2 regions of the Kitasatospora sp. NPDC057223 genome follow, and region 2 is predicted to be linked to the other one. Evidence: riboswitches for the same ligand, from Rfam matches in the RefSeq annotation. Region 2 holds a riboswitch; the other holds the start of a gene.
The links. Region 2 has a riboswitch for S-adenosylmethionine ahead of thrC (threonine synthase). Riboswitches for the same ligand answer to the same signal wherever they lie in the genome.
Positions count from the first base shown of each region.

Region 1: linked by a shared signal. The riboswitch ahead of ACFUK0_RS31370 (aminotransferase class V-fold PLP-dependent enzyme) and the one ahead of thrC (threonine synthase) in region 2 are both predicted to bind S-adenosylmethionine.

Region 1 covers NZ_JBHUWW010000121.1:3,432-18,559, forward strand. The annotation lists gene ACFUK0_RS31350 (NYN domain-containing protein) at 1-1,184, opposite strand, end outside; gene ACFUK0_RS31355 (hypothetical protein) at 1,414-1,680, opposite strand; gene ACFUK0_RS31360 (rhomboid family intramembrane serine protease) at 1,888-2,691, shown strand; gene ACFUK0_RS31365 (Lrp/AsnC ligand binding domain-containing protein) at 2,688-2,969, shown strand; gene ACFUK0_RS31370 (aminotransferase class V-fold PLP-dependent enzyme) at 3,021-4,385, opposite strand; SAM riboswitch class IV at 4,436-4,553, opposite strand; gene trpD (anthranilate phosphoribosyltransferase) at 4,667-5,743, opposite strand; gene ACFUK0_RS31380 (hypothetical protein) at 5,923-6,348, opposite strand; gene ACFUK0_RS31385 (heme-copper oxidase subunit III) at 6,762-7,382, shown strand; gene ACFUK0_RS31390 (c-type cytochrome) at 7,570-8,376, shown strand; gene ACFUK0_RS31395 (Rieske 2Fe-2S domain-containing protein) at 8,385-9,443, shown strand; gene ACFUK0_RS31400 (cytochrome bc complex cytochrome b subunit) at 9,440-11,098, shown strand; gene ACFUK0_RS31405 (GntR family transcriptional regulator) at 11,249-11,617, shown strand; gene ACFUK0_RS31410 (Ig-like domain-containing protein) at 11,632-12,846, opposite strand; gene ACFUK0_RS31415 (cytochrome c oxidase subunit 4) at 13,105-13,503, opposite strand; gene ctaD (cytochrome c oxidase subunit I) at 13,503-15,128, opposite strand, start outside.
Region 2 covers NZ_JBHUWW010000134.1:7,561-22,688, forward strand. The annotation lists gene ACFUK0_RS32930 (ROK family protein) at 1-192, opposite strand, end outside; gene ACFUK0_RS32935 (DeoR/GlpR family DNA-binding transcription regulator) at 455-1,249, shown strand; gene ACFUK0_RS32940 (extracellular solute-binding protein) at 1,417-2,685, shown strand; gene ACFUK0_RS32945 (cupin domain-containing protein) at 2,708-3,055, opposite strand; gene ACFUK0_RS32950 (DUF3263 domain-containing protein) at 3,164-3,391, shown strand; gene otsB (trehalose-phosphatase) at 3,447-4,295, shown strand; gene ACFUK0_RS32960 (trehalose-6-phosphate synthase) at 4,279-5,748, opposite strand; gene ACFUK0_RS32965 (glucosyl-3-phosphoglycerate synthase) at 5,798-6,832, opposite strand; SAM riboswitch class I at 7,036-7,169, shown strand; gene thrC (threonine synthase) at 7,187-8,473, shown strand; gene ACFUK0_RS32975 (MoaD/ThiS family protein) at 8,503-8,781, shown strand; gene ACFUK0_RS32980 (cold-shock protein) at 9,369-9,572, shown strand; gene groL (chaperonin GroEL) at 9,907-11,529, shown strand; gene ACFUK0_RS32990 (hypothetical protein) at 11,661-12,017, shown strand; gene ACFUK0_RS32995 (HD domain-containing protein) at 12,042-12,701, opposite strand; gene ACFUK0_RS33000 (MFS transporter) at 12,736-13,929, opposite strand; gene ACFUK0_RS33005 (AraC family transcriptional regulator) at 13,985-14,749, shown strand; gene ACFUK0_RS33010 (PadR family transcriptional regulator) at 14,805-15,128, shown strand, end outside.

The sequences.
Region 1 (15,128 bases), on a different contig from region 2:
ACATCCAGGTCCTGCCCGTCGAACACGCAGGTGACCTCCGCCTGCGTGCGCTGCGCCAGCATCGCCAGGCCGCCGAGCAGCCTGATCCGCTGCTGCTCCAGCGGCAGCGCCGGGTAGCCGGTCTTCGTCACGTTGTAGCCGTCCACCACCAGATGCACCTGCGGGATCGCCAGCAGCTGGTCCAGCAGCGCCGGATCGTCCTCCGCCAGCGCCCGGCGGGCGACGTCGTGCGGCGAGGCCGAGGCCGGCTGCACGGCGTCCACCAGATCCGCCGGGTGGATCTGGGTGACGGGCAGGGCCAGCTCCCGCTGCAGGCCCTGGGCCGACTGCAGGACGGTGTCCAGCAGCAGCCGCAACCGCATGTCCTCGACGCTGCGCCCCTCGCGGGCCGAGCGCCGGCCCTGCTCCACGGCCGTCTCCAGCTCGGAGATCCGGTGCCGCAGCCGGCGGGCCTCCGAGTCGGCCGCGCTGCGCTCGGCGGCCGCGGCGGCCCGGGCCGCCTCCAGTTCGCCGGACAGCTTGCGCGCCTCGGCCTGCGCCCGGCGGGTGTCGCTCTCCAGCGAGCGCACCTTCTTGCGCAGCGACTCCGCCTCCTTGCGCACGCTCTCCGACTCGGCGCGATGGCGGTCCAGGTCGGCCCGGGCGGCGGCGCGCAGCTCGGCCAGCTCCGCCTGGAGCTTCTCGGCCAGCGCGGTGGCCTCCGCCGCGGCGCCCTCGGCGCCGGCCCGCTCGGCCTGCTCCCCCGCCTGCGCGACCAGCCGCGACCAGCCCGGCGGGCGCAGCAGGTAGGCGGCGGTGGCGACGTCCATCGGATCGGCGGCGCCGGGGACGCTGCCGCTCTCCAGGGCCTTGACCAGGTCGGGCTGGCCGAGGCGCAGCCGGTCCGCTATCCGCACCCGGAAGGCCGGCTCCGACTCCAGGGCGGCGGCCAGCGCCGTGGCGGCGTACTTGGCCCGGCGGGCCGGGGTGAACTTGGCGTACTGGCGCAGCGAGAGAGGGAGTTCGCCGACCGGCAGGCCGCCGAGCGCGTCGGCCGCGATCCCGACCACCCGGCGGCGGACGCCCTCGGGCAGCGGGCGGTCGAGCTGTTCGGCCGGCCGGCCCTCGGCGCTGTCCCCGCCGTCCGGTGCGCCATCGGTGCCCGCCGGGACGGCCTCGACCGCGTCGGGGGGCTGCGCGTCCACAGCGGGCGGCTGCCCCTGCGGCCCGGCGGGCTCCGTCGCTGCGTCCACCACGTCCTCGGCTCCGATCCTGTCCTGTGCTGCAGAGTTCCTGTGCGGCGGCGTACCCGCGGCCGGCCGCCGCTGCCCCGGAACCACCGCTCTCTGCAATTGTCCCGTGAACGGTGCCCCGCGCCGCGGTGCGCCACACGCCCGCGCGCGGCCGGGTGGGCCCGGCCGCGCGGTCGGGGTGTCAGCCCTCGCTGCCGGCCTGGGCGGTCTCGGCCTCGTTGCCGGGGCGGTCCACCAGTTCGACCTGGTCCACCGCGTTGCACCAGCGGCAGCGCACCGACTCGATCGTCTCGGCCAGCACCTCGGTCTCCTCGACCTTGGAGTCGCCGGCCAGGTCGAAGTGCAGGTACTCGACGACCTTCGCGGAGCGGGTGACGTCGAAGCGGGTGAGGTTGCCGCACAGCGTGCAGCGCCAGCGGGTCTCTGCGGTCAGGGCGGGGACGGTCATCGGGGGGTCCTCTCGGCTGTTCCCGGGGGTGGGCGGGAGGCGCTCCCCCCGGGGCCCCGGCGTCGGCGGCGGGAGGCGGGGAATGCCCGCACCAAGCCTATTGCCTGGGACGTCTGCGCTCGCCACCGGTCCGGATCTCCTTCCCGGGTCACCCACACGCAGTACGCCGCGGTGTCATCGCGCGCGGCCGGAGGAATGCTCCCGGGCATGGCGACCCCGGTCCTCGACCACACCGGCGCGCAGGACGGCAGCCCCGCCGCCCCCGTGCCCGTGGTCACGTACGCCCTGATCGCGCTCAACACCCTGGTGTTCCTGCTCGGCCCGGCGGCCGGACTGAACCCCTTCTACGGCACCGGCCAGGCCCGGGTCTGCGCCGAGCAGCGGTACGAGCAGCGCTGGGGTGCCGTCCCCGAGGAGCTGCTAGGCCACCGGCCGCTGACCGCCGACCGGATCACCCAGCCGGACGGCTGCCCGCTCGCCGCCACGCCCGGCAAGAGCCCGGCGCTGTCCGTGCTCAGCTCGCTGTTCCTGCACGCCGGCTGGCTGCATCTGCTGGGGAACATGCTGTTCCTGCACGTCTTCGGCGCCGGTGTGGAGGCCCGGCTGGGGCGGCTGCGGTTCCTCCTCTTCTATCTGACGGCCGGCGCCCTCGCCACGTACGGCTACGCGCTGGCCGAGGCGCACTCGGCCGGCTCGACCCGGGTGCTCATCGGCGCCTCGGGGGCGATCGCGGCCGTCCTCGGCGCCTACCTGCGGCTCCATCCGAAGGCGCGGGTCACCACGCTGGTGCCGCTGCTGCTCTTCCTGCCGCTGCGCTTCCCGGCCTGGCTGGTGCTCGGCCTCTGGTTCGCCCTCCAGTGGTGGTCGGTGCACTCGGGCGGCCCCGGGGTGGCCTACCTGGTGCACGTGATCGGCTTCGCGGTGGGCTTCCTCTTCGCCTGGGCCGCGCCCCGCCGCCGGGCCGGCGCCCCGGCTAGGCTGGCCGGACCCCACGAAGGAGCAGCAGAGTGATCACCGCCATCGTCCTGATCAAGACCAGCGTCGACCGCATCCCCGAGATCGCGGAGGCGATCGCGGCCATCGAGGGCGTCAGCGAGGTCTACTCGGTGACCGGCGGGTACGACCTGGTGGCGATGGTCCGGGTCCGCCGCCACGACGACCTGGCGGACGTGATCCCGGGGCAGCTCAACAAGGTGCCCGGGGTGGAGCACACCGAGACCCAGATCGCCTTCCGGACGTACTCGCAGCACGACCTGGAAGCGGCGTTCGACCTCGGCCTGGACGAATAGCCGGGCCCTCTGAGCCGGGCCCGGCGAACTGGGCCCGGCGGGCCGGGGCCCCTACTGGCGGCGGCCGTCGGCGACGCAGCGGCCGCCCTCGCTGCGGTAGGTCCAGGCGGCGCCGTCCGCGACCAGCTCGCGGACGGCGGCCAGGAACCGCTCCAGGTGCTCGTCGGGGGTGCCGGCGCCGAAGCTGACCCGGATCGCGTTCAGGCTGCGCTCGCCCGGCAGCGACGGCTCCGGCGCACCGCACTCGGACGGTTCGGTGTCCTCGCCGCCCAGCAGGGTGCGCACCAGCGGGTGGGCGCAGAACAGGCCGTCCCGGACGCCGATGCCGTACTCGGCGGAGAGCGCGGCCGAGAAGTGCGAGCTGTTCCAGCCCTGGACGACGAAGGAGAGCACGCCGACCCGGGCGGAGTCGTCACCGAACAGGCTGAGCACCTTGACCTCGGGGATCTCGGCGAGACCGGCCTTGAGGCGGGCGATCAGCTGCTGTTCGCGGGCCTCCAGGGCGTCGAAGCCGGCCTCGCTCAGCGCGCGGCAGGCCGAGGCGATGGCGTAGGCGCCGATCACGTTCGGCGAGCCGGCCTCGTGCCGGGCCGGGCCGGAGTTCCACTCGACGGCGACCGAGCCGTCCACCTCGCGGGCGACCGTCCGGGTGGCGCCGCCGCCGGCCAGGTACGGCTCGGCCGCGTCCAGCCAGTCGCTGCGGCCGGCGAGGACGCCGGCGCCGAACGGCGCGTACAGCTTGTGTCCGGAGAAGGCGACCCAGTCGACGTCGAGGTCGCGGACGGAGACGCGGTGGTGCGGGGCGAGCTGGGCCGCGTCCAGGACGATCCGGGCGCCGTGGCGGTGGGCGGTGGCGGCGAGTTCGGCGACCGGCCAGAGCTCGCCGGTGACGTTGGAGGCCCCGGTGACGCAGAACAGCTTGGGGCCGTCACCGGCCCCGGCCAGCGCCTCGTCGAGGGCGGCGACGGCGTCGGCGTGCGAGCGGGGGGCGCGCAGGTAGCTGACGCTCACGCCCTCGCGGCGCCAGGGCAGCAGCGAGGCGTGGTGCTCGGTCTCGAAGACGAAGACCCGGGTGCCGGCCGGCAGGGCGCCCGCCAGCAGGTTGAGCGAGTCGGTGGTGGCGCGGGTGAAGACGACCTGGTCGTCCTCGCGCAGGCCGAGGAACTCCTCGACGGTGCGGCGGCTCTGCTCGAACAGGTCGGTGGAGAGCTGCGAGAGGTAGCCGGCGCCGCGGTGCACGCTGCCGTAGTAGGGGGCGTAGGCGGCGACGTCGTCCCAGACCCGCTGGAGTGCCGGGGAGCTGGCGGCGTAGTCGAGGGCCGCGTAGGTGACCTTCTCGCCGCTGACGAGCGGGACCTGGACGTCGTGGCCGAGGACGGCGAGCGGGGCGCAGGTTTCGGTGGAGATCACGGACATGGGGATGCACTCCTCTGAGGTGAGGACCCCGGGAGTGCTGATCTGCCGGTGGTCCGCGCTTGCCGCGCGGACGGTGTGCCGCGTGGCCCGGTCCTCACCCAGGGCACCCCGCCACGGACGGAGGGTTGCCGGACAGCAAGCTGGGGCTTGTCGCTGTCACTCATGACCTGGCGAAAACTCTAGGCGGGGGTCGCACAGTGGTCAAACACGAGTCCGCCATCCGGACAGGGCGGCGGCCCGCGGAGCTGCTCCGCGGGCCGCCGTCGTCCTCAACTGCCCGTTCAGGAAGCGGCGCTGGCCTCGGCCCAGTGCTTCAGCAGCTCCTGCGCCGCTCCCGAGTCGATCGCCGCGGCGGCCCGCTCGATGCCGGCCGCGAGCTGCTCGGCCAGCGGTGCGTCGGTCAGCTCCAGGGCCACCAGGGCGCTCGCGGTGTTCAGCAGGACGGCGTCCCGGACGGGCCCCCGCTCCCCCGCCAGCAGCCGGCGCGCGACCTCGGCGTTGTGCGCGGCGTCGCCGCCGCGCAGCGCCTCGATGCCGACCAGCTCGATGCCGACCTCGCGCGGGTCGAAGGAGGCCTCGGTGACGACGCCGTCCTTCACGATCCAGACCCGGGAGGTGGTGGAGATGGTCAGCTCGTCCAGGCCGTCGTCGCCGCGGAAGACCAGCGCGGTGGCGCCGCGCCGGGCCAGCACGCCGGCGATCAGCCCGGCGAGGCGGGTGTCGAAGCACCCGACGGCGTGTGCGGTGACCTTGGCCGGGTTGGTGAGCGGGCCGAGGATGTTGAAGGCCGTCGGGACGCCGAGGTCACGCCGGGCGAGCGAGGTGTGCCGCATGGCCGGGTGGAACTTGGCCGCGAAACAGAAGGTGAGGCCGACCTCCTCGGCGATCTCGGCCACCCGCCGGGCGCTGAGGTCGAGGCTGATGCCGAGCTTCTCCAGCACGTCCGAGGAGCCGCTCGCCGAGGAGGCGGCCCGGTTGCCGTGCTTGACCACCTTGGCGCCGGCGGCCGCCGCGACGATCGCCGACATGGTGGAGATGTTGACGGTCTTGGCGCGGTCGCCGCCGGTACCGACGATGTCGACGGCCGGGCCGGGGATGTGCAGCGGCTCGGCGTGCGCGTACATCGCGTCCACCATGCCGGAGATCTCCTCGACGGTCTCCCCCTTGGCCCGCAGCGCGACCACGAAGCCGGCCACCTGGACGGCGCTCGCCTCGCCGCTCATGATGCCGTCCATCGCCCAGGCGGTGTCCTCCTGGGTGAGGTCCTCACCCCTCAGTAGTGCGGACAGGAGATCCGGCCAGGCGCGGACCACCTGCACGGGGTCGTTGCCGCCGTTCGCAGGGTGCGCGTTCACCATGGCCGTCTCCAGCTCTCGTCAGCGCCGCCGGAGGGGCTCCGGGGGCAGGACGGCCAGCCTATCGAGCGGCATGACACGGCCGCCCCCACCGCCGCCCCTCTTCTCTCCTGCTGAGACGGCGGTGGAGGAGGAGAGGAGAGGAGGAGCGCCGGACGGGGGCGGCCGGGGCGTGCGCCGGGTCAGCGGTTCGCCGGCGCCCGGCCCGCGATCCGGTTCCGGAGGAGGGTGGCGGCGGCCTCGGCCAGCGCCACCGGGTCGACCGGGTGGGAGATCGCGGCGTCCGCCCGGCTCCAGGCGGCGAGCCAGGAGTCCTGCGGCCGGCCGATCAGCACCAGGACGGGCGGGCAGCCGTAGATCTCGTCCTTCAGCTGCCTGCCGAGGCCGAGGCCGCCGGCGGGGACGGCCTCGCCGTCCAGCACGCAGAGGTCCACGCCGCCCTTCTCCAGTGCGCGGAGCACCGCGGGTGTGGTCGCGCACTCCAGGTACTCGACATCGGGAAGGTCCGCGGCCGGGCGCCGGCCGAGGGCCGTCCGCACCTGCTCGCGGGTGTTGCGGTCATCGCTGTAGACGAGGACGGTGAGCGTCTCGTCGGTCGTGTGCGCCATGGGGCCCTGCTCCCTCAGTGTGATCCGGACCACGTCCACCTGTCCCGGATGCTACTCCCGATCACCCGCCGCGGAGCCCCTCCGGCGTGATCCCGCCGGGTCCGGCCCGGAAGGCGCCGCGCCCGGTACTCACCCGTACGGGGGGTGCGGCGTCACCCTGGCGAACGCAGACCACCCGTACGGCGGACCCGCTAGCCGACCCGGCGGCCGCGGGTCGCCGCGACACGCAGGGCAATGGAGTGCTCAGGCCGCTCCGGGGGCCGCCCGGCAGCCCGAACAACCGTCAGAAAACGGACATAGCCCCGCGCGCCCACCCGCCGGACGCCCCGTCGGCCCTCAACGGGGCATACCGCACGCACCGGACACTCCGAGGGACACCCCCCGGCGTGAAGACGGAATAAGGGACCGACATAATGTCCGTCGTGGCGACAGCAACAGCAGTAGAAACCGGGCACGCGCACGGATCGGTCAACCGGCCGAACATGGTCAGCGTCGGAACGATCGTCTGGCTGAGTTCCGAGTTGATGTTCTTCGCGGCGCTCTTCGCGATGTACTTCACTCTCCGCTCCGTGAAGGGGCCGGAGTTCTGGAGCGAGAAGGCGCACGCGCTCAACGTGCCCTTCTCCTCCGTCAACACCACGATCCTGGTGCTCTCCTCGCTGACCTGCCAGCTCGGCGTCTTCGCCGCCGAGCGCGGGGACGTGAAGAAGCTCCGCTCGTGGTTCGTCATCACCTTCGTGATGGGCGCGATCTTCATCGGCGGGCAGATCTTCGAGTACACCGAGCTGGTCAAGAAGGACGGCCTGTCGCTGTCCTCCGACCCGTACGGCACGGTGTTCTACCTGACCACCGGCTTCCACGGTATGCACGTGACGGGTGGTCTGATCGCCTTCCTGCTGGTCCTGGGACGGACGTACGCAGCCAAGCGCTTCACGCACGAGCAGGCCACGGCCGCCATCGTCGTGTCGTACTACTGGCACTTCGTCGACGTCGTGTGGATCGGCCTGTTCGCGACCATCTACCTGATCAAGTAACCAGCTGATCAGGTCGCTGGCTGCCGGCCGCGAGGGCGCCCTCACCGCGAAGACGACCCTGCTGCCGGTGAACGACGCTCCCACCGACCGACCGCGCGCGCAGTCCTCACCGGCTGCCTGCCGTACCGGCCAGACGGCCGCCGGGCGCACCCACCAGTCGACCAGATCCTGACACCGGGGTTATTCCGTGAAAAAGCTCTCCGCACGACGGCGCCATCCACTGGCGGCGCTGGTCGTTCTACTTCTCGCCCTGGCGGCCACCGGGGGGCTGTACGCCGCGTTCGCGCCCGCCGGTCAGGCGCAGGCCGACACCGCCGCGCAGTCGCTCGCGATCGACGAGGGCAAGAAGCTCTTCGCCGTGGGCTGCTCCTCGTGCCACGGCCTGGACGGCCAGGGCAGTTCCGACGGCCCGAGCCTGGTCGGCGTCGGCTCCGCGGCGGTCGACTTCCAGGTCGCCACCGGCCGCATGCCCGCGCAGCAGCCCGGCGCCCAGGTGCCGAAGAAGAAGAACATCTACACCCAGCCCGAGATCGACCAGCTCGCGGCCTTCGTGGCGTCGCTCGGCCCCGGCCCGGTGGCGCCCCTGGAGTCGCAGTACACGTCGACCAACCCGGACGACGTGGCCGCGGGCGGCGAGCTGTTCCGCACCAACTGCGCCCAGTGCCACAACTTCGCGGGCAAGGGCGGTGCCCTCACCCAGGGCAAGTACGCCCCCTCGCTGGAGGGCGTGGACGCCAAGCACATCTACGAGGCCATGCAGACCGGCCCGCAGAACATGCCGTCGTTCCCGGACACCACCATGCCCGAGGAGCAGAAGCGCCAGATCGTGGCCTTCGTCCGCCACACCAACGAAGAGCCCAACCCCGGCGGTCTCGCCCTGGGCAGCCTCGGTCCGGTGACCGAGGGCCTGTTCGGCTGGATCTTCGGTCTCGGTTCTCTCATCGCGATCGCGATCTGGGTCGCCGCCCACACCACCAAGGCCCGGAAGTCATGAGCCACGACATGTCAGAAGACAAGCTTCCGGAGTCGCACGGCTCCGAAGGGCACAGCGAGGTGGCCCCCCACGGCGACCCGTTCGCCGACCCGGGCCTGCCGGTCCACGAACCGCGTCGCACCGACATCGACGAGCGGGCGGCCAAGCGCGCCGAGCGCCAGGTCTCCCTGATGTTCGTCGTGTCGATGCTCGCCACCGTCGGCTTCATCGCCTCGTACGTGGCGATCGACGCGGACAAACTCGTCTACATCTTCCCGCTGGGCCACGTCAGCGCGCTGAACTTCGCGCTGGGCATGACCCTGGGTGTGGCGCTGTTCTGCATCGGCGCGGGCGCGGTCCACTGGGCCCGCACCCTGATGTCCGACCACGAGATCCCCGCCGAGCGGCACGCGATCGAGGCTGACGACGAGGTCCGCGCGGACGTCATCGAGCAGTTCAGGACCGGCGCCGCCGAGTCGGGCTTCGGCCGTCGCAAGATGATCCGCAACACCCTGATCGGCTCGATGGCGCTCGTACCGCTGTCGGGTGTCGTCCTGCTGCGCGACCTGGGCCCGCTGCCCGAGGACAAGCTCCAGCACACCGGCTGGGACGAGGCCACCGAGGCCAAGCCCCTGGCGCTGATCAACATGAACACCAACCGGCCGATGAAGGCCGAGGACATCGCGGTCGGCTCGCTCACCTTCGCCAAGCCCGAGGGCCTGGAGGAGGACGACGAGGACTTCCAGCAGCAGATCGCCAAGGACGCGCTGATGCTCGTCCGGATCGCCCCGGAGGACATCAAGGACTCGGAGTCCCGCGAGCTGGGCTTCGAGGGCATCCTGGCCTACTCCAAGATCTGCACGCACGTCGGCTGCCCGATCAGCCTGTACGAGCAGCAGACGCACCACGCACTCTGCCCCTGCCACCAGTCGACCTTCGACCTGGCGGACGGCGCCCGCGTGATCTTCGGCCCGGCCGGCCACCCGCTGCCGCAGCTGAAGATCACCACAGACGAAAAGGGCTTCCTGGTCGCCACCGGCGACTTCCCGGAACCCGTCGGCCCGAGCTTCTGGGAGCGCTCCGCATGAGTTCCGCGAGCAGCGCCACCACTGGCGCCTCCAAGCCGGCCAGCACCCGAGCCAAGCCCGCCAACAAGGCGGAGGCGGCAGCGGACTGGGCGGACGGCCGGCTGGGGATCTACTCCCTCGCCAAGGCCAACCTGCGCAAGATCTTCCCGGACCACTGGTCCTTCATGCTCGGCGAGATCTGCCTCTACACCTTCATCATCATCATCCTGACGGGCGTCTACCTGACGCTCTTCTTCAAGCCCAGCATGGGCGAGGTCGTCTACCACGGCTCCTACGCCCCGCTCAACGGCATCCGGATGTCGGAGGCCTACGCCTCCACGATCGACATCAGCTTCGAGGTCCGCGGCGGCCTGCTGATCCGTCAGATCCACCACTGGGCCGCCCTGGTGTTCGTCGCCGCGATGCTCGTGCACATGATGCGCGTGTTCTTCACGGGCGCGTTCCGCAAGCCCCGTGAGGTCAACTGGGTCTTCGGCTTCCTGCTGCTGGTGCTCGGCATGTTCGACGGGTTCTTCGGCTACTCGCTCCCCGACGACCTGCTGTCCGGTACCGGTATCCGCTTCATGGAAGGCGCGATCCTCGCCGTCCCGCTGGTCGGCACGTACATCCAGATGTTCCTGTTCGGCGGCCAGTTCCCCGGCGTCGACATCGTGCCGCGGTTCTTCACCATCCACGTGCTGCTCATCCCGGGCATCATGCTGGGCCTGCTGGTGGCGCACCTGATCCTGGTCTTCTACCACAAGCACACCCAGTGGGCCGGGCCCGGCAAGACCGAGAAGAACGTCGTCGGCATGCCGCTGATGCCGGTCTACATGGCCAAGGCCGGCGGCTTCTTCTTCCTGGTGTTCGGCATCATCTCGGCCATGTCGGCGATCGCCACGATCAACCCGATCTGGGCGTACGGCCCGTACCGCCCCGACCAGGTGTCCACGGACGCCCAGCCGGACTGGTACATGGGCTTCTCCGAGGGCCTGATCCGCATCATGCCGGGCTGGGAGATCCGGGCCTGGGGCCACACCCTGAACATGGGTGTGATGGTCCCGCTGGCGATCTTCCCGATGGTGCTGGCCGCCATCGCGGTGTACCCGTTCATCGAGAGCTGGATCACCGGCGACAAGCGCGAGCACCACATCCTGGACCGCCCGCGCAACGCCCCGGTCCGGACCGGTCTCGGCGCGGCCTGGATCAGCCTGTACCTGGTGCTGCTCGTCGGTGGTGGCAACGACCTGTTCGCCACCCACCTGCACCTGTCGATCAACGACATCACGTACTTCGTCCGGGTCGGCTTCTTCGTCGTCCCCGTGCTGACCTTCTGGATCACCAAGCGCTGGTGCCTCGGCCTCCAGCGCCGGGACAAGGAGAAGGTCCTGCACGGCCGCGAGACCGGCGTCATCAAGCGCCTGCCGCACGGCGAGTTCGTCGAGGTGCACGCGCAGCTCCCGCAGGACCAGCTGCACACCATCACCGCCCACGAGCAGCCGCAGCCGCTGGAGCTGCCCGCCGAGGTCGACGAGAACGGTGTCGCCGCGAAGACCTCGATCCTGCAGCGCACCCGCGCGAAGCTCTCCAAGGGCTACTTCGGCGAGACCAGCCAGATCGCCAAGCCCACCGCCGAGGAGCACCACGAGATCACCAGCGGCCACGGCCACCACTGATCCCGTACGCACCCCCGCGTCGCACCCCGAGGGCCGCCGACCAGAGTTCATCTGGTCGGCGGCCCTCGGGCTTTTCCGGATCCGCCCGCGGCCCGCGTCACCCGCCCCGCTTCACGCCTCCCGCATCCCACCGCCCGTCAGGAGCCCCCGTTGCAGCTGTCCGTCGACCACGACTCGGCCACTCCCCCGTACGAGCAGATCCGCGCCCGGATCGCCGAGCTGGCCCGCAGCGGTGACCTCCCCGCCGGGCTGAAGCTGCCCACCGTGCGGGCGCTGGCCGAGGAGCTGGGCCTGGCCGCGAACACCGTGGCGCGGGCCTACCGCGAGCTGGAGGCCGACGGCGTGGTGGAGACCCACGGCCGGCGCGGCACCCTGGTCGCGGCGGTGGGCGACGCCGCCCACCGCCTGGCGGCCGCCGCCGCCACCGAGTACGCCGACCGGGCCCGGCGCCTCGGGCTGCCCCGGGCGGACGCGCTGGCCGCCGTGCAGACGGCCCTGGGGATCGCCTACGACGCCTGAGCGGGTACGGGGTCTCAGAGCTGCGGGAGGACGACCGCGGTGGCCCCGGCGGCGTCGGCCGGGCCGGCGGTACTGACGGGCTGTCCGGTGGCGCTGTGCTTCACCCAGTCCTCCCAGCCGAGGTTCCAGTCCCCGAAGCCGTTGCCGAACGGCTCCATGCCGGCACCCTTGCTGTTGACCACCTGGACGAGGTCGCCGACCCTGGTGTTCTCGTAGAACCACTTGGCGTTCTCGGTGCTCATGCCGGTACAGCCGTGGCTGACGTTGTCGACCCCCTGGGAGGCCACCGACCAGGGCGCGGCGTGCACGTACTCGCCGCTCCAGGTCACCCGGGTGGCCCACTGGACCTGGAGGTCGTAGGACTCCGAGCTGCCGGCGGCTATCCCGATCGACTCCCCGCTCATCCGGACCACCCGCTCCTGCCCGAGCACCACCTTGATGCCGTTGCGGGTGGAGAACCCGGGCTTGCCCGTGGTCACCGGGATGGTGCGGACGCTCTGGCCGTTGCGGGTGAGCGTCAGCTCGTGGGTCGCCGCGTCGACGATGCTCTCGACCCGGTCGCCGGTCCTCAGGCTGAGCGTGCCGCGCGGCCCGCCGTAGAGACCGTCCGCGATCCGGCTGCCCTCCCCGTCGAAGCTCAGGGCGACCTTCGCGTCGGCGGGCCAGTAGTCCTTCGGGCGGAAGTGCAGGTTGCTGTCGTCGACCCAGTACCAGGCACCGACCACGGCGGGCTGGGAGACCACCGTCAGGGCCTTCTCCACCTCCTGCCGGGCGGCGGTGTCCTTGACCGGCTCGGAGAGCTGCACGGTGAGCGGCTGGCCCACCCCGTACACGCCGCTGCCGGAGGAGTCCGGGCCGAGCTTGGCGGTGAGCAGGCGCTGCGCCGCCACGGTGCTGAAGGAGGAGGTGGTCTCGCCCCGGCCGCCCCTGCCGTCGTCGGCGGCGACCCGGACGGCGTAGCTGGTGGCCGCCTTGAAGTGCCCGGTGCTCTGCCAGCTGCTCTGGTCCGCCGAGAGCCGCCCGGCTACCAGCCGCCCGTCCGGCCCGCTGACGGTCACGTCGGTGAGCCGGCTGCCGGGCTCGGCGGTGACGGTGAAGGGCTTGGACGGGTCCACCTGGCCGGTGGCCGAGAGGTGGACGAGGGTGGCCGCGTCCACCGTCCGCGGGGTCTCCACCGCGGACGTCTGCCCGCTGTCGCCGCCCGGGGAGCAGGCGGCCAGGGGGGCCATGCACGCGAGTGCGAGGGAGATGCCGCCTATGCCGCTGCCTATGCCTGAGGTTCCGCGCCTGCCGGTCATGACCGCCTCCGAGGGGTCGCACCACGATTGATCAGATCGTAGGAACACCCGTGCGGATAGCGACATCCGAGGGAGTGGGCGCTGAGCCGGGCGGGTGAGGCCGCCACCCGGCGGACGCAACAGGGCCGGGCGTCCCTTGCGGGATGCCCGGCCCTGTGCAGTGCACTGCCCCGGTGAGGGGCGGGAGGACTACTGGTTCTGGTCCTCGCCGCGGTAGAACTCGAAGACCCAGCCGTACAGGCCGATCAGGATGATCGGGATCGACCAGAAGAGCAGCCACCAGCCGAACACCACACCGAGGAAGGTGAGCGCACCGCCGATCGCCAGCGAGAGCGGCTGCCAGCTGTGCGGGGCGAAGAAGCCCACGTCACCGGCGTCGTCCGCGACCTCGGCCTCGGGGTTGTCACCGGCGCCGCTGTCCACCCGGCGGGCGGTGAAGGCGAGGTAGTACCCGATGAAGGCGCAGAGGCCGAACGACAGGAACAGCGCGGTGGTACCGGCCGGCTCCTTCGACCAGAGGCCGTAGGTGATGGCCATCGCGAGGATGAAGGCCGCGAAGCCGAGGAAGATCTTGCCCTGTTCCTTCATCAGGCGTCGCCCTCCTTCTTGCCCTTGGTGAGCTGCGGGTTGTCGTACTTCGCGGGCGTCACGCCGGCGAAGTGCTTGGCGGGCTCACCGTGAGCCTCCAGGTAGTCCAGCGCGGCGATCTCCGGGTGGTGCAGGTCGAACGCCGGGGATTCCGAGCGGATACGCGGCAGCGTGAGGAAGTTGTGCCGCGGCGGCGGGCAGGAGGTCGCCCACTCCAGCGAGCGGCCGTAGCCCCACGGGTCGTCCACCTCGATCTTCTCGCCGTACTTGGCGGTCTTCCAGACGTTGTAGAGGAACGGCAGGATCGACAGGCCGAGCAGGAACGAACCGATGGTCGAGACGGTGTTCAGGGTGGTGAAGCCGTCCGAGGCCAGGTAGTCGGCGTAGCGGCGGGGCATGCCCTCCGCGCCGAGCCAGTGCTGGACCAGGAAGGTCGCGTGGAAGCCGATGAACAGCGTCCAGAAGGTGATCTTGCCAAGGCGCTCGTCGAGCATCTTGCCGGTCATCTTCGGCCACCAGAAGTGGAAGCCGGCGAACATCGCGAAGACGACGGTGCCGAAGACCACGTAGTGGAAGTGGGCGACGACGAAGTACGAGTCCGAGACGTGGAAGTCGATCGGCGGGGAGGCCAGCAGGACGCCCGTCAGACCACCGAAGAGGAAGGTCACCAGGAAGCCGACCGTCCAGAGCATCGGTGTCTCGAAGCTCAGCGAGCCCTTCCACATGGTGCCGACCCAGTTGAAGAACTTCACACCGGTCGGGACCGCGATCAGGAAGGTCATGAAGGAGAAGAACGGCAGCAGCACCTGCCCGGTGACGTACATGTGGTGCGCCCACACCGTCACGGAGAGGCCGGCGATCGCGATGGTGGCCGCGATCAGGCCGGAGTAGCCGAACATCGGCTTGCGGCTGAAGACCGGGATGATCTCCGACACGATGCCGAAGAACGGCAGCGCGATGATGTACACCTCGGGGTGGCCGAAGAACCAGAAGAGGTGCTGCCAGAGCAGTGCTCCACCGTTGGCCGGGTCGAAGACGTGTGCTCCGAACTTCCGATCCGCCTCCAGCGCGAACAGCGCGGCGGCGAGGACGGGGAAGGCCAGCAGGACCAGCACGGCGGTCAGCAGGACGTTCCAGACGAAGATCGACATCCGGAACATCGTCATGCCGGGCGCGCGCATGCAGATGATCGTGGTGATGAAGTTGACCGCACCGAGGATCGTGCCGAAGCCGGAGAAGGCCAGACCCATGATCCACATGTCGGCGCCGATGCCCGGCGAGCGGACGGCGTCGGACAGCGGCGAGTACGCGAACCAGCCGAAGTCGGCCGCACCCTGCGGGGTGACGAAGCCGGCCACCGCGATGGTCGAGCCGAACAGGTAGAGCCAGTAGGCGAACATGTTCAGCCGCGGGAACGCCACGTCGGGCGCGCCGATCTGCAGCGGCATGATCCAGTTCGCGAAGCCCGCGAACAGCGGCGTCGCGAACATCAGCAGCATGATCGTGCCGTGCATCGTGAACGCCTGGTTGAACTGCTCGTTCGACAGGATCTGGGTCCCGGGACGAGCCAGCTCGGCGCGCATGACCAGGGCGAGGATGCCACCGATCAGGAAGAAGGCGAAGGA
Region 2 (15,128 bases):
GTCGCAGCCGAAACGGCCGCGCCCCTCGTCCGCCAGGGCGGCGGCGAAGTCGAGAATGGCGGTGACCACGGCGTCCGTGCCGTGCTCCCGCCCGGTCGGTCGGCGTGCTTCGAACAGCACGGAGCCGTCCTGGGCGAGCAGCGCGGCCTTCATGCCGGTGCCGCCTACATCGAGTGCGATGACGTACTTCACAGGGGACAGTTTCGCCTGGCCAGGGCAAAGAGGTCTAGTCCAGTTGGCTTATTGGTCTGAGCCAGAACGAGTGAGATTGGTCGCTACCGGTGCGGTTGGGGCGATTTGCCGGATCTCACTCCGGCTCCCACCCCGGTGTGAGATCCGGCGGAGCTCCCCCGGCGCGTTCGGACGGCCCGCTGCGCCGGGGCCGGAATGTGCGAGGCTGGGCCGGCCCCGCGCGCCCGCGCGCGGCACAGACAGCGGAGGAGGGCGGCAGCGCGTGTCCAGGTACGAGCGGTGGAACGCACTGTTGGAGCTGCTGGCCGAGCACGGCCGGCTGGACGTCGAGGAGGCCGCGCAGGCGCTCGACGTCTCCGCCGCCACCATCCGCCGCGACCTCGACGAGCTGGCCCGCCAGCAGATGGTGACCCGGACCCGCGGCGGCGCGGTCGCCCACAACGTCTCGTACGACCTGCCGCTGCGCTACAAGACCGCCCGGCACGCCGGGGCCAAGCAGCGGATCGGCGCCGCCGCCGCCGCCCTGATCGCCCCCGGCGAGGTGGTCGGCCTCAACGGCGGCACCACCACGACCGAGGTGGCGCGCGCGCTCGCGGTGCGGCCCGAACTGGTCGGGCGGACGGAGGGCGGGCCCGGCCGGCTGCTCACCGTCGTCACCAACGCGCTGAACATCGCCAACGAACTGACGGTCCGTCCGCAGGTGAAGATCGTGGTCACCGGCGGAGTGGCCCGCCCGCAGTCGTACGAGCTGATCGGCCCGCTCGCCAACGCGGTGCTCGACGAACTGGCCCTGGACGTCACGGTGCTCGGCGTGGACGCGCTCGACGTGGCGCACGGGGCGACCGCCCACCACGAGGGCGAGGCGAGCGTCAACCGGCTGCTGGCCGAGCGGGCCCGCCGGGTGGTGGTGGTCGCGGACTCCTCCAAGCTCGGCCGCCGGGTCTTCGCCAGGATCTGCGGGCTCGACCGGATCGCCGTGCTGGTCACCGACACCGAGGTGGACGAGGAGCTGGCCACCGCCTTCACGGAGGCGGGCGTGCAGGTGATCCGGGCCTGAACTCCGTTCGGGTGGAGGGGCGTTCTGTCCGCAATCGCCGGAATGTCATTGCGCGCACTGCAACGTGATCCGGCACTTCGGTAACTGACTGCCGAGAGGTATGGACCTCTCCGGCGCGCGTTTGGGACTGTTGCGGCCAATTCCCCCCGACGAAGGCGGTATCCGCGGTGAACTGGCCTGCTCACGGCTCCTGTCGGCTCCTCGGCACAGCGATCGTGGGTGCGCTGCTGCTCAGCGGCTGCGGCGGAGCCGGCGGTTCGGACGTGACGCTGAAGCTGGTCGCCGCCGACTACGGCGACAGCGAGGCCACCAGCTCCAAGCCCTTCTGGGACGACCTGGCGCGGCGCTTCGAGGCGGCCGACCCCTCGGTCAAGGTCAAGGTCGACGTCGTCAGCTGGACCGACATCGACCAGCACGTCGCCGACCTGATCAAGAGCGGCAACTCGCCCGACCTCGTGCAGACCGGCGGCTTCGCCGACCAGGTCGCCGCCGGCCGCCTCTACCCGGCGGCCGACGTGCTCTCGATGGAGGTGCAGGCCAACCTCGACGACGGCTTCGCGCACGCCGGCCAGGTGCTCGGCACCCAGTACGGCATCCCCTTCGTCGCGTCCACCCGCGTCTTCATGTACAACAAGGCGGTCTTCCAGAAGGCCGGGATCACCCAGCCGCCGGCCACCTGGTCCGAGGTCCGGGCGGACGCCGACAAGATCAAGGCCAAGGTGCCCGGCGTGATCCCCTACGGGCTGCCGCTCGGGCCCGAGGAGGCCCAGGCCGAGTCCATGCTGTGGGCGATGAGCGGCGGCGGCACCATCTCCGACGACGTCGGCAACTACAGCATCGACAGCCCGCAGAACCAGGCCACCTTCGGCTGGCTGCACACCAACCTGGTCCAGCCCGGCCTCACCTACCCCGACCCCGGCGCCGTCGACCGCAAGACCGCCTTCGCCGACTTCGCGGCCGGCAAGGTGGCGATGCTCAACGGCCACCCCTCCCTGCTGCGCAAGGCCGCCGCGGGCAGCATCGACTTCGGCACCGCGCTCGTCCCGCGCAAGGACGGCCTCCCGAAGACCGGCACCCTCGGCGTCGCCGACTGGATGATGGCCTTCAAGGCGAACGGGCACAAGAACGAGATCAAGAAGTTCCTGGGCCTCGTCTACGCGAAGGAGAACCAGCTCGCCTTCGACGAGAAGTACAACCTCCTGCCGGTCACCGACGACACCGCCGCCGAGATGAGCGCCGACGGCAAGCACGACGACCTCAAGCAGTTCCTCGCGGTGCTGCCGAACGCCAGCTTCTACCCGCTCGGCGACCCGGCCTGGAACCAGATCAGCGCGAAGCTCAAGAAGGAGATCGGCGGCGCCGCGACCGGGAACGCCAAGGACGTGCTCACCGGCCTGCAGAACGCGGCGGTGGAGGAGACCAAGAAGCTCCGCTAGCTCCCGCGGGGTCGGCCCGGCGTCAGCCCAGCGTCAGCGCGTAGGCCTTGCGCAGGGTCTCGTGCACCGTCCAGACGGTGCGGTCGCCCGCGTGCAGGACGGCGCAGTCGCCCGGGCCGACCTCCAGGACCGGGCCGCCCTCGAACTCGATGGTCGCCCGGCCGCTGAGCACCACGAACAGCTCGTCGGCCTCGGTGTCGGTGACCACCCCGGGGGTGATCTGCCAGATGCCGCGCAGCTGGCGGCCGTCCTCGGACTCCCACAGCACCCGGCCAGACACCTCGGGCGTGCCCGAGAGGATCTGGGACGGGTCGAGCGGGTCCGGTTCGAGCTCGGCGGTCGGGATGTGCAGGGCGAAGCTGTCGGTCATGCCCCGACGCTAACCCGCCCGGCCGCCCGGCCGGGGGCGGCACAGTGTGTCGGACCGGCGGGGGAGAATGACACCTCGTAGGGGCCGACGGACGGTGAGGTGGCGGCGATGGCCGGGCTCGATGCGCGGGAGCTGGCGGTGCTGGCGCTGGAGGCCAGGCCGTGGCGCACGGCCGGCGCCAAGGAGCGGGCGGTCCGCGAGGAGCTCGGCCTCTCCGGCACCCGCTACTACCAGCTGCTCAACGCCCTGCTCGACCGCCCCGAGGCGCTCGCCCAAGACCCGCTGCTGGTCAACCGGCTGCGCCGGATCCGCGAGCGCAAGCGCGAGGCCCGGTAGCGACCCGCCCACGACGCTGCGGTGTGGTCCGGGGAGCCGTGGGTAGGGTCCGGACATGGCCATCACCGAGTTGCCGGAGCCCGTGACAGCAGCCGGACGGGACGGGCTGGCGGCCCTGCTCGCCGACCCGGCGGGCGCCGTCCTCGCCTTCGACTTCGACGGGACGCTCTCCCCGATCGTCCCTGACCCCGCGCAGGCCCGCGCCCACCCCGGGGCCGCCGCCGCCCTGGCCGCCCTGGCTCCGCTGGTGGCGTCCGTCCTGGTGCTGACCGGCCGCCCGGCCGCGCTCGCCGTCGAGTACGGCGGCTTCACGCAGGTGCCCGGACTGGTCGTCCTCGGCCAGTACGGGGTCGAGCGGTGGGACGCGGAGAGCGGCGAGGTCCGCGCGCCCGAGCCGCACCCGGGCGTGGCGGCGCTGCGCCCGCTGCTGCCGGCCTGGCTGGAGCGGACCGGTGCGCGGCCCGGCACCTGGGTCGAGGACAAGGGCCGGGCGCTGGCCGTCCACACCCGCCGCACCGACGCCCCCGAGGATGCGCTCGACCTGCTGCGCGAGCCGCTGGCCGGCCTCGCCGCCGACCACGGCCTGCTGGTCGAGCCCGGCCGGCTGGTGCTGGAGCTGCGGCCGCCGGGCGTCGACAAGGGCGCGGCGCTGACCGCCTTCCTGCGCGAGCGCGGCGCCCGCAGCGTCCTCTACGCCGGGGACGACCTGGGCGACCTGGCCGCGTTCGCCGCCGTCGAGAAGCTCCGCACCGAGGGCGTGCCCGGCCTGCTGGTGTGCAGCGCCGCGGTCGGCGACCCGCCGGTCCGCGAGATCGCCGACCGGGCGGACGTCGTCGTCCCCGGCCCGGCCGGCGTGGTCGCGCTCGCGCAGGGGCTGGCCGGGCGGTTCAGCCGAGGGCGTTGAGCTGGTCCAGGAACCACTGCTGGGGCGGCAGCGCGGTGGCTGCCGCCGCCAGCCGCTTGGTGCGCTCGGTGCGTTCGGCGGCGGGCATGGTGAGGGCGGTGTGCAGGGCCTCGGCGGTCGCGATCACGTCGTACGGGTTGACGGTGACCGCGTCCTCGGCGAGTTCGGCGTGGGCGCCGGCCTCGCGGGAGAGGACGAGCGCGCAGCCGGCGTCGGAGACCACCGGGACTTCCTTGGCCACCAGGTTCATGCCGTCCCGGATCGGGTTGACCAGGGCGACGTCGGCCAGCCGGTAGGCGGCCAGTGAGCGCGGGAAGTCGTCGTTGACGTGCAGGATCACCGGCTGCCAGCTGCCGGTGGCGAACTCCGCGTTGATCTCCCGGGCGATCTCCTCGACCGAGGCGGTGTACGACCGGTACTCGGCGAGGTCGGTGCGCGAAGGGTAGGCGAAGGCGATGTGGACGACCTTGTCCAGCCACTCGGGCCTGGTCCGCAGCAGGTGCCGGTAGGCCAGCAGGCCGCGGACGATGTTCTTGCTCAGCTCCGTCCGGTCGACCCGGACGACCGTCCGGCGGTCGCCGACGGCCTCCCGCAGGGCGGCGAGGCGCTCCTCGACGTCCGGGCGGTGCGAGCGCTCGCGCAGGAAGTCGCCGTCCGCGCCGAGGGCGTGCACGCCCAGCCGGGTGGTGCGTCCGGCGTGCGTGACGGTGAGGGCGTCGCGGTCGACCTCGGCGCCGAGCACGGCCTCGCAGCAGTCCGCGAAGGCGGCGGCCCAGCGGCGGGTCAGGAAGGCCGCGCGGTCGGCGCCCAGGATGCCGGTCAGGACGGCCTCGGCGACGTCGTCCGGCAGCAGCCGGTAGTAGTCCGGCGGTGCCCAGGGGGTGTGCGAGAAGTGGCCGATCCGCAGGTCGGGCCGGCGGGCCCGGAGCAGGGCCGGCACCAGCGAGAGGTGGTAGTCCTGCACCAGCACGGCGGCACCGGGGGCGGCCTCGGCGGCGAGCGCGTCGGCGAAGGCGGCGTTGTAGCTCTCGTAGGCCTGCCACTCGGTGCGGAAGTCCTCGTCGAAGGCGGGCGCGGTCGGGGTGGCGTACAGCAGGTGGTGGACGAACCAGAGAGTGGAGTTGGCGACGCCGTTGTAGGCCCGCGCGAAGGTGTCGGGGTCTATGTCCAGCATCCGGACGGCCTGTCCGCCGACGTCGTGCCCGGCGCGGTCGAGCCGGCCGTCCGGCGACTGCCGGGCGGCGGCCCGGTCGGCGTCGCCGAGCGCCGCGCAGACCCAGACCGCGGAGGGGTCGTCGATGGCGGAGAGCCCGGAGACCAGGCCGCCGCCGCCGCGCCGCAGCGTCAGCGAGCCGTCGTCCTGGGTGGTGAAGGAGACCGGGCCGCGGTTGGAGGCCACCAGGATCGGGGCGCTGCCGGTCGGACTCGAACGTGTCGTCGTGAGATCGCCCATGGGGGGAACCTTGCCGTGCTCCGCCACCCGCAAACACCTCCGGGCGGCCCTATCGCGCGCTGTGACGCCCCGCGTACTCGGCGACGGTGTGCATCGGCGGCCGTTCCAGGGCGCCCACCGGGTGGGTGTGGGCGGTGAAGCCGCCGTCCGTCCGGGTGAACTGGGTGAGCAGCGGGTGCACCAGGTCCTCGGAGGCCTTCAGGCGGTGGGTGCGGTCCAGGCGCTCCAGGGCGGTGCGGTAGATGGTCGCGGCCATCCGGCCGAGCGCCTGGCTGTCCTGGTGACGGTGCCGGCGGACGCCGACGTCGACCTGGGCGAGGGCGTCCAGGCCGACCGCCTCCAGGGCGTCCACCAGCAGGCCGAGCTCGACGCCGTACCCGGTCGGGAAGGGCAGCCGCTCCAGCAGCGAGCGCCGGGCCGCGTACTCGCCGCCGAGCGGCTGGACGAAGCCCGCCAGCTCCGGCCAGTGCAGGTTGAGCAGCGGGCGGGCGACGAGTTCGGTGACCCGGCCGCCGCCGACCGGGTCGACCGGGCCGCGGCCTGCTCCGTCCTCGCCCCCGCTGAGGGTCAGCGGGCGGTCGTACATCGCCTTGACGAGCTGGATGTGCGGCTCGGTGAGCAGCGGGCCGACGATGCCGTGCACGAAGGCGGGGTCGAACTCGCGCAGGTCGGCGTCGACGAAGCAGACGATCTCCCCGGAGGTGACCAGCAGGGAGCGCCACAGCACCTCGCCCTTGCCGGGTTCGGCGGGCAGCCGGGGGAGCACCGAGTCGCGGTGGACGACCCGGGCGCCGGCCTCGGCCGCGGCCTCGGCGGTGTTGTCCGCCGAACCGGAGTCGATCACGACCAGTTCGTCGACCAGCGGCACCCGCTCCATCAGCTCCCGGCGGATCACCCGGACGATCTCCCCGACGGTCGACTCCTCGTCCAGGGCGGGCAGCACCACGCTGACCGTGCCGGCCCGGCCGGCCGCCTCCTTGGCGGCGAGCAGGCTGCGCACCGGACGGTCGGCCGCGCTCCAGGACCGGCGGCGCAGCCAGGACGCCACCTCCGGGAGAAGCGCGGGGGGCAGCTCGGCAGGCACGGCACACTCCTTGGTGAGGCGACGGTGAGGCGACTCCACGGCGTCGGCAACGCCCGCGGGTGGTGAGCAATTTCACGCTGGTGGCGGCATCTCGCGTGGCGGACGGTCCGGTTCGCGGTTGACGCCTTCGGATACAGTCTTCGTACAGCGCTCAGACCTTCGCACGCCGGGGTCCCCCGCTGAGCAGGACCACAACTTCACATAGCTCATCCAGAGGGACTGAGGGAACGGCCCGTCGACGTCCCGGCAACCTTCTCGCGCGGCAGCTTCGGCGGCCCCGGCGGGACAGGTGCCAATTCCGTCCTGTGGCGCGCCCGCGTCACGGGGAAGATGAGGAGAGAGGCCTCCGCCATCATGGCTATCACCCCTGCCGCAGACGTCACGAACACCGTCGACCTCGGCCCCGCCACCGCGCTTTCCTGTCGCGAGTGCGGCACCCGCTTTCCGCTCGGCCCGAGTTTCGCGTGCCTGGAGTGCTTCGGCCCGCTGGAGATCGCCTACGACTTCGGCTCGCTGGACGCCGCCGAGCTGCGCAAGCAGATCGAGGCCGGCCCGGCGTCCGTCTGGCGCTACGCCCCGCTGCTGCCCGTTCCGGCGGACGTGGCCTCCAAGCCCAACCTGAACCCGGGCTGGACTCCGCTGGTGAAGGCGGACAACCTGGGCCGCGAGCTCGGCTTCACCGCTCAGCTGCACGTCAAGGACGACTCGGGCAACCCGACGCACTCCTTCAAGGACCGCGTGGTGGCCTGCGCCATCGAGGCCGCGCGGGCGTTCAACTTCACCACCCTCTCCTGCTCCTCGACCGGCAACCTGGCCGGCGCCGTCGGCGCGGCCGCCGCCCGGGCCGGCTTCAAGTCCTGCGTGTTCATCCCGCACGACCTGGAGCAGGGCAAGGTCGTGATGGCCGGTGTGTACGGCGGCGAGCTGGTCGGCATCGAGGGCAACTACGACGATGTGAACCGCTTCTGCTCGGAGCTGATCGGCGACCCGGCCGGCGAGGGCTGGGGCTTCGTCAACGTCAACCTGCGTCCGTACTACGGCGAGGGCTCCAAGACGCTGGCGTACGAGATCTGCGAGCAGCTGGGCTGGCGCCTGCCGGAGCAGCTCGTCATCCCGATCGCGTCCGGCTCCCAGCTCACCAAGATCGACAAGGGCCTGCAGGAGCTGATCAAGCTCGGGCTGGTCGAGGACCGCCCGTACAAGATCTTCGGCGCCCAGGCCGAGGGCTGCTCCCCGGTCTCCACCGCGTTCAAGGCCGGCCGCGACGTGATCCGCCCGGTCAAGCCGGACACCATCGCCAAGTCGCTGGCCATCGGCAACCCGGCGGACGGGCCGTACGTGCTGGACATCGCCCGCCGGACCGGCGGCGCCGTCGAGGACGTCACGGACGCCGAGGTGGTCGAGGCGATCAAGCTGCTGGCCCGCACCGAGGGCATCTTCGCCGAGACCGCCGGCGGGGTGACGATCGGCGTGCTGAAGAAGCTGGTCGAGACCGGCCAGCTGGACCCGTCGAAGGAGACCGTCGCGATCAACACCGGCGACGGCCTCAAGACCCTGGACGCGGTGGCCGATGCCGGTCTCACCACGACCATCCGCCCGACGCTGGAGTCCTTCCGCGCGGCCGGCCTCGCCTCCGTCTGATCCCCCACCCCGCTAGGAGAGCCACCGCCATGAGCGCCAACGTCCGCATCCCGACCATCCTGCGCACCTACACCGGCGGCGCCGCCGAGGTGGCCGCCGAGGGCGCGACCCTCAGCGAGATCATCGCCGACCTGGACCGCAACCACGCCGGCATCGCCGCCCGCGTGCTCGACGACACCGGCAAGCTGCGCCGCTTCGTCAACATCTACGTCAACGACGACGACGTGCGTTTCGCCGAGGGCCTGGCCACCGAGATCAAGGACGGCGCCAGCGTCTCGATCATCCCGGCGGTCGCGGGCGGCTGCTGATCCCCGCCACCGCCGCGCCCGCGGTACCACCGAGCCGCCTTCACGACCGGAATTCCGTTCTCCGGTCGTGAAGGCGGCTCGTGGCGTTCGGGTGGGAATTCGGAGCGCCCGGGCGGAGTAAAGTGTCCGACAGCTGACGACGGGGCCCCCTCTCCCCTTTCCGGCGTTCTTCCGCGCCTCCGGGCGCCCTGCGGCACCTGTGACCGTCCGTCCGCTGAGACCGGCGTGGGTCGCCGCCGTGAAACATGTCGGGCGGGTGTCAGAATTCCTGCCGCGATTCGTGCAATTCGTCCGGTATGCCCGGTACTGAATGCCGAATTTCTCCGCATTCCTGCCGCATTGCCCCTTGACGGCCTCCGTGAATTGCCGACGGTTGGGCCTGTTGCAGAGGGCTTCTATCCGGATACATTCAGCGGCGATCGACGCAGTCGCCCACTCGGGCGGCCACCTCCCGGTGGTCCTGAACGGGCAGCTGCGGCGCGCGCGGCTGTGCCCAGGGGGGGTTCCCCGGGCCGGCCTCGAACCAGACCCGGGACCGCGACCTGCGGGATCCGTGAAGGGCCAGCACAGCACTAGGGGAGTTCGGAATGGCTCAGGGCACCGTCAAGTGGTTCAACGCGGAGAAGGGCTACGGCTTCATCGCGGTCGACGGTGGTGCGGACGTGTTCGTCCACTACAGCGCGATCCAGATGGACGGCTACCGCACCCTCGAGGAGGGCCAGCGGGTCGAGTTCGAGATCTCCCAGGGACAGAAGGGCCCGCAGGCGGACATGGTCCGCGCGGCGGTCTGACCTTTCCGGACCCCGGAGCCTCGGCTCGGCCCACGAGCTGGTGATCCGCTTCGACCGACGGGCTCGTACGACACACGTCGTGCGGGCCCGTCGGCATGTCCCGGCGCGGCGGCGCGGCGCGGGGACGCGTACGAGGGGATCGCCGATTGGGCTTGCACTCGCCATGCCGGAGTGCTAATCATTGGCGTTAGCACTCACAGCTTGAGAGTGACAACGGACCGGGTCGGTGAGGCCCCCGGGAGCGGTAGGGGAAAGGACCCCCGCACACCAGGGCCGTCCGTCGCGGGCACCCTCCGGTCCGAGCATTCACCGCCGTCTCGGAGGACCACTTCACATGGCAAAGATCATCGCGTTTGACGAGGAAGCTCGCCGCGGCCTTGAGCGCGGGATGAACCAGCTTGCCGACGCTGTCAAGGTCACGCTCGGCCCCAAGGGTCGCAACGTCGTCCTTGAGAAGAAGTGGGGCGCCCCCACGATCACCAACGACGGTGTCTCCATCGCCAAGGAGATCGAGCTGGAGGACCCCTACGAGAAGATCGGCGCCGAGCTGGTCAAGGAGGTCGCCAAGAAGACGGACGACGTCGCGGGTGACGGCACCACCACCGCCACCGTGCTCGCCCAGGCCCTGGTCAAGGAAGGCCTGCGCAACGTCGCCGCCGGCGCGAACCCGATGGCCCTGAAGCGCGGCATCGAGAAGGCCGTCAAGGCCGTCTCCGACCAGCTGCTCGCCCAGGCCAAGGACGTGGAGACCAAGGAGCAGATCGCCTCCACCGCCTCCATCTCGGCCGCCGACACGCAGATCGGCGAGCTCATCGCCGAGGCGATGGACAAGGTCGGCAAGGAAGGCGTCATCACCGTCGAGGAGAGCAACACCTTCGGTCTGGAGCTTGAGCTCACCGAGGGCATGCGCTTCGACAAGGGCTACATCTCGGCCTACTTCGCCACCGACCTGGAGCGGATGGAGACCTCGTTCGAGGACCCCTACATCCTGATCGCCAACTCCAAGATCGGCTCGGTCAAGGACCTCCTCCCGCTGCTGGAGAAGGTCATGCAGAGCGGCAAGCCGCTGGTCATCATCGCCGAGGACGTCGAGGGCGAGGCCCTGTCGACCCTGGTCGTGAACAAGATCCGTGGCACCTTCAAGTCCGTCGCCGTCAAGGCCCCGGGCTTCGGTGACCGCCGCAAGGCCATGCTCGGCGACATCGCCATCCTCACCGGTGGCACCGTGATCTCCGAGGAGGTCGGCCTCAAGCTGGAGAACGCCGGCGTCGACCTGCTGGGCACCGCCCGCAAGGTGGTCATCACCAAGGACGAGACCACCATCGTCGACGGTGGCGGCGACAGCGACCAGGTCGCCGGCCGGGTCAACCAGATCCGCGCCGAGATCGAGAACAGCGACTCGGACTACGACCGCGAGAAGCTCCAGGAGCGCCTCGCCAAGCTGGCCGGCGGCGTCGCCGTCATCAAGGCCGGCGCGGCGACCGAGGTCGAGCTCAAGGAGCGCAAGCACCGCATCGAGGACGCCGTCCGCAACGCGAAGGCCGCCGTCGAGGAGGGCATCGTCGCCGGTGGTGGCGTCGCGCTGCTGCAGGCCTCGGTCGCGTTCGACAAGCTGGAGCTGGAGGGCGACGAGGCCACCGGTGCCAACATCGTCCGCGTGGCGCTGGAGGCCCCGATCAAGCAGATCGCGGTCAACGCCGGCCTCGAGGGCGGCGTCGTCGTCGAGAAGGTGCGCAACCTGCAGCCCGGTTGGGGCCTGAACGCCGCGACCAACGAGTACGTCGACCTCATCGCCGCGGGCATCATCGACCCGGCGAAGGTCACCCGCTCGGCGCTGCAGAACGCCGCCTCCATCGCGGCGCTGTTCCTCACCACCGAGGCCGTCATCGCCGACAAGCCGGAGAAGGCGGGCGCTGCCGCCGGCGGCGGCATGCCGGGTGGTGACATGGACTTCTGATCCCACCGGGGTCGGCAGGTTCCTGATCGCAAGGGCGGTTCCCTCCGGGGGGCCGCCCTTGCGGCGTTCCCGGGCACAGGCGTCCCGGGCACGGGCGTCCCGGGCGCTGGCGTCCCAGGCACAATGGACGGATGTCCAGCCCCGAAATCGAAGCCGCCCTGCACAACGCCCGCGCGCTGATCCTCGCCGACCTGTCCGCCCGCGACGTGGCGGACGCCACCGTGGTCTCGCTCGTCGAGGACGCCGTGACGCACCGCCGGTGGTGGCTGGAGCAGTGGCCGGACGGCACCGAGTACGTCCTCGGGCTGATCGCCCAGGACGTCCAGGACAAGCTGCTGGAGCAGTACGGCCGCTGGCCGCTCTGCCCGGCCTGCACGGCCGAGGACGACCCGCACGCGCTCGGCGTGGAGCCCGAGCTGGGCCCCGATCCGCACTGGGTGTGCGGCAAGGAGGCGGTCGTGGTGGCGCCGGTCGGCGGGCTCTCCTGAGAGCGGCCCCCGGCCGAGCGGCCGTCAGCCGCCCAGCCGGGTGAGCTCGTCCGCCAGGTTGGCCCGGGCCGCCGCGTCGAAGCGGGCCCGGCCCGGCTCCGTCCGGTAGAGCGCGGGCAGCGCGAGCAACTGGCGCAGGACGGCCGCCCGCCCGGCCCGGAAGTCCTCGTCCGGGACGAAGGCGTACTCCTCCCGGACGGCCGCCGCGTACGCCGCGTACGCCTCGGGAGCCCCGCCGAGGACGGCCAGGTCGGCGTCGCAGAGCACCTCGCCGTCCCGGTCGCCGGGCTCGGGGTCGTGCCCGGTGGTCAGCCGGACGAGGCGGGCCACCCGCTCCACCCGCTCCGCGGGCAGTCCGGCCTCGGTGAGCGCCCGGACGGCGAGCTGGGCGCTGCGCTCCTCGTTCTCCGAGCGGTCGGGCCGGTAGACGGCGTCGTGGAACCAGGCGGCCAGCCGGACGGCGTCCGGGTCCTCGGCGTGCCCGGCGAGGGCGTCCACGTGGTCCAGCACCGCCAGCAGGTGGCCGGTGGTGTGGTACCGGCGCTGCGGCTCGGCCCAGCGCTTCAGCAGGGCGCGCCCGTACGGCTCGGGGTCGACGCCCGCGCCGCAGCGCAGCAGCAGCGCGTTCCAGCGGGCCGCCAGGGAGTCGGTTGCGGGGTGCGGGTCGCTCGCCATGCCGCTCATTGTGGACCCGCCCGCCGATGGCGCCGCACCCGGGTCAGGACCGCCCGGGCTCCGGCAGGAGGAGGGCGAGCAGCAGGGCCAGCGGCGGGACGAAGCACAGCACGGTCAGCACGCCCTGCGGGCCGTGGGCCTCGGCGACCCGGCCCAGCAGCGGGGTGAACAGGCCGCCGACGCTGACGGCCAGCCCGAGGGTGACGCCGGCGGCCGTGCCCGGGCGGGTCGGCAGGTAGTCCTGGCCCAGTTTGACCAGCACGGCGAACGGCAGGTTCAGCGTGAGGCCGGTCAGCACGGCGAACAGCAGCGGCGCGGTGCTGCCCGGCACCAGCAGCAGGCCGGCCAGCGCGGGCACGGCCAGCGCGCTGCCCAGCCGGACGGTACGGACCAGGCCGATCCGGTCCGCGATCCGCCCGCCCAGCAGGGTGCCGGCCACCCCGCCCGCCAGGAAGCAGGTGAGTGCCGCGCCGGCCAGCGTGCGGGAGGCGTGCAGGTGCCGGATCCAGTACAGCTCGACGAAGGTGTTCATCCCGAAGAAGACGATCGAGCGGATGACCTCCACGGCGGTCAGCACGCCGAACGGCCGCCAGCGGTCCCGGCCCGTCCGGGCGGAGCGCGCCGCCGCCGGCGGGCCCTGCCGGCGGTGGCGGCGCAGCAGGACGTACGCGGTCAGCACCGCCGGCGGGACGAACAGGGCCGTCGCGCCGACGCCCCACGCGATCAGGGCCGGGGTGGCCAGGACGGGCGCCAGGAAGAACCCGACGCTGCCGCCGGCCGCGAACACGCTCATCGCCGCCGCGCTGTCGCCCGCGGCCTCCCGGGCGGCCTTGCCCGCGGCCGGGTGGAACATCGCCACGCCGAGCCCGGAGAGCAGGAGCAGGCACCAGACCGCGGGGTACGACGGGACCAGGCCCGACAGTCCCAGGGCGACCCCGGCGACGGCGACGCCCGCGCCGGCCAGCCAGCCGGCCCGGAGCCGGTCCACCGCGATGCCGATGAACGGCTGGGGCACCGAGCTGCCGAGCGTGGCGGCCAGGGTCAGGCCGGACGCCGCGACGTACCCGTAGTGCCGGTCCAGGACGAAGTAGGGCACGCTCGCGGGCACCAGGCCCTGGTAGAGGTCGTCGACGGCGTGGGCGATGCCCCACAGGCGCATCCGGCGCCAGGGCGACGGGGTGTGCGGCGCGGCCGGGGCGGGGGGTTCGAGGGTGCGGGGCGCACCGGTGTCGGTCATGGCCCTCATCCTGCTGACTGGCCGGGGGCGCCGGCTGTCAATACTCTGCCGTCCTGTGCCGACAACCCGCCAACCTCCGGCCCGCCTGCTCCTGGAGGGTCCGACCCGTCAGGAGCTGGCCCACCGGCAGCGCATCGAGTGGCACGACCACGCCGAGCACCAGCTGATCCACCCCAGCCAGGGGGTGCTGCGGGTGTCCACCCCGATGGGCGACTGGGTCGTCCCGCCGCACCGGGCCGTCTGGATCCCGGCCGGGGTCGCGCACGCCCACCGGGCGCACGGGCCGACCAGGATGCTGACGCTCGCCTTCCGCGAGCCGGTCAACCCGCTGCGGATCGACCGGCCCACCGTCCTGGTGGTCACCCCGCTGCTGCGCGAGGTGATCATCAGCCTCACCTCGGACCTGCCGCCGGGGGAGGGTACGGCGGAGCAGCGGCACAACCTGGAGCGCGTCGCCCTGGACCAGCTGCGCCGGGTCGACGCGCTCGCGCTGCACCTGCCCTCGCCGGCCGACGGGCGGCTGCGGGACCTGGCGGCCCTGCTGCACGGCGACCCGGCGGACCAGCGCACGCTCGCCGAGCTCGGCGCGGTCGTCGGTGCGGGCGAGCGGACTCTGAGCAGGCTCTTCCGCCGGGAGACCGGCATGAGCTTCCCGCAGTGGCGGAGCCAGTTGCGGCTGCACCACTCGCTCACCCTGCTGGCCGCCGGATCGTCGGTCACCGCGGTGTCCGCGGCCTGCGGCTACAGCAACCCGAGTGCCTTCATCGAGGCGTTCCGGCAGGCGTTCGGCACCACACCCGGCCGGTACCGGCGGCCCTGACCGGATCAGCGATTCCGGTGGACAGCATATGCCGGTCGCCGATATATATAGAGCCATGACAGAACGCTCCATGCAGGAGCCGACACTGCTTCTGCTCACCGCGCTCGCCGACGCCCCACGGCACGGCTACGCGCTCATCCAGGAGATCGCCGTGATCTCCGGCGGCCGGGTGAAGATGCGCACCGGCACGCTCTACGGCGCCCTCGACCGGCTGCTCCAGCAGGGCCTGATCAGGGTCGAGAGCGAGGAGGTCGTCGACGGCCGGGCCCGGCGCACCTACGCGCTCGCCGAGGCCGGCCGCACCGCACTGGCGGCCGAGGCCGACCGGCTGCGCGCGGTGGTCGCCGAGGCCGACCGCCGGCTGACCGTCATCCGTCCG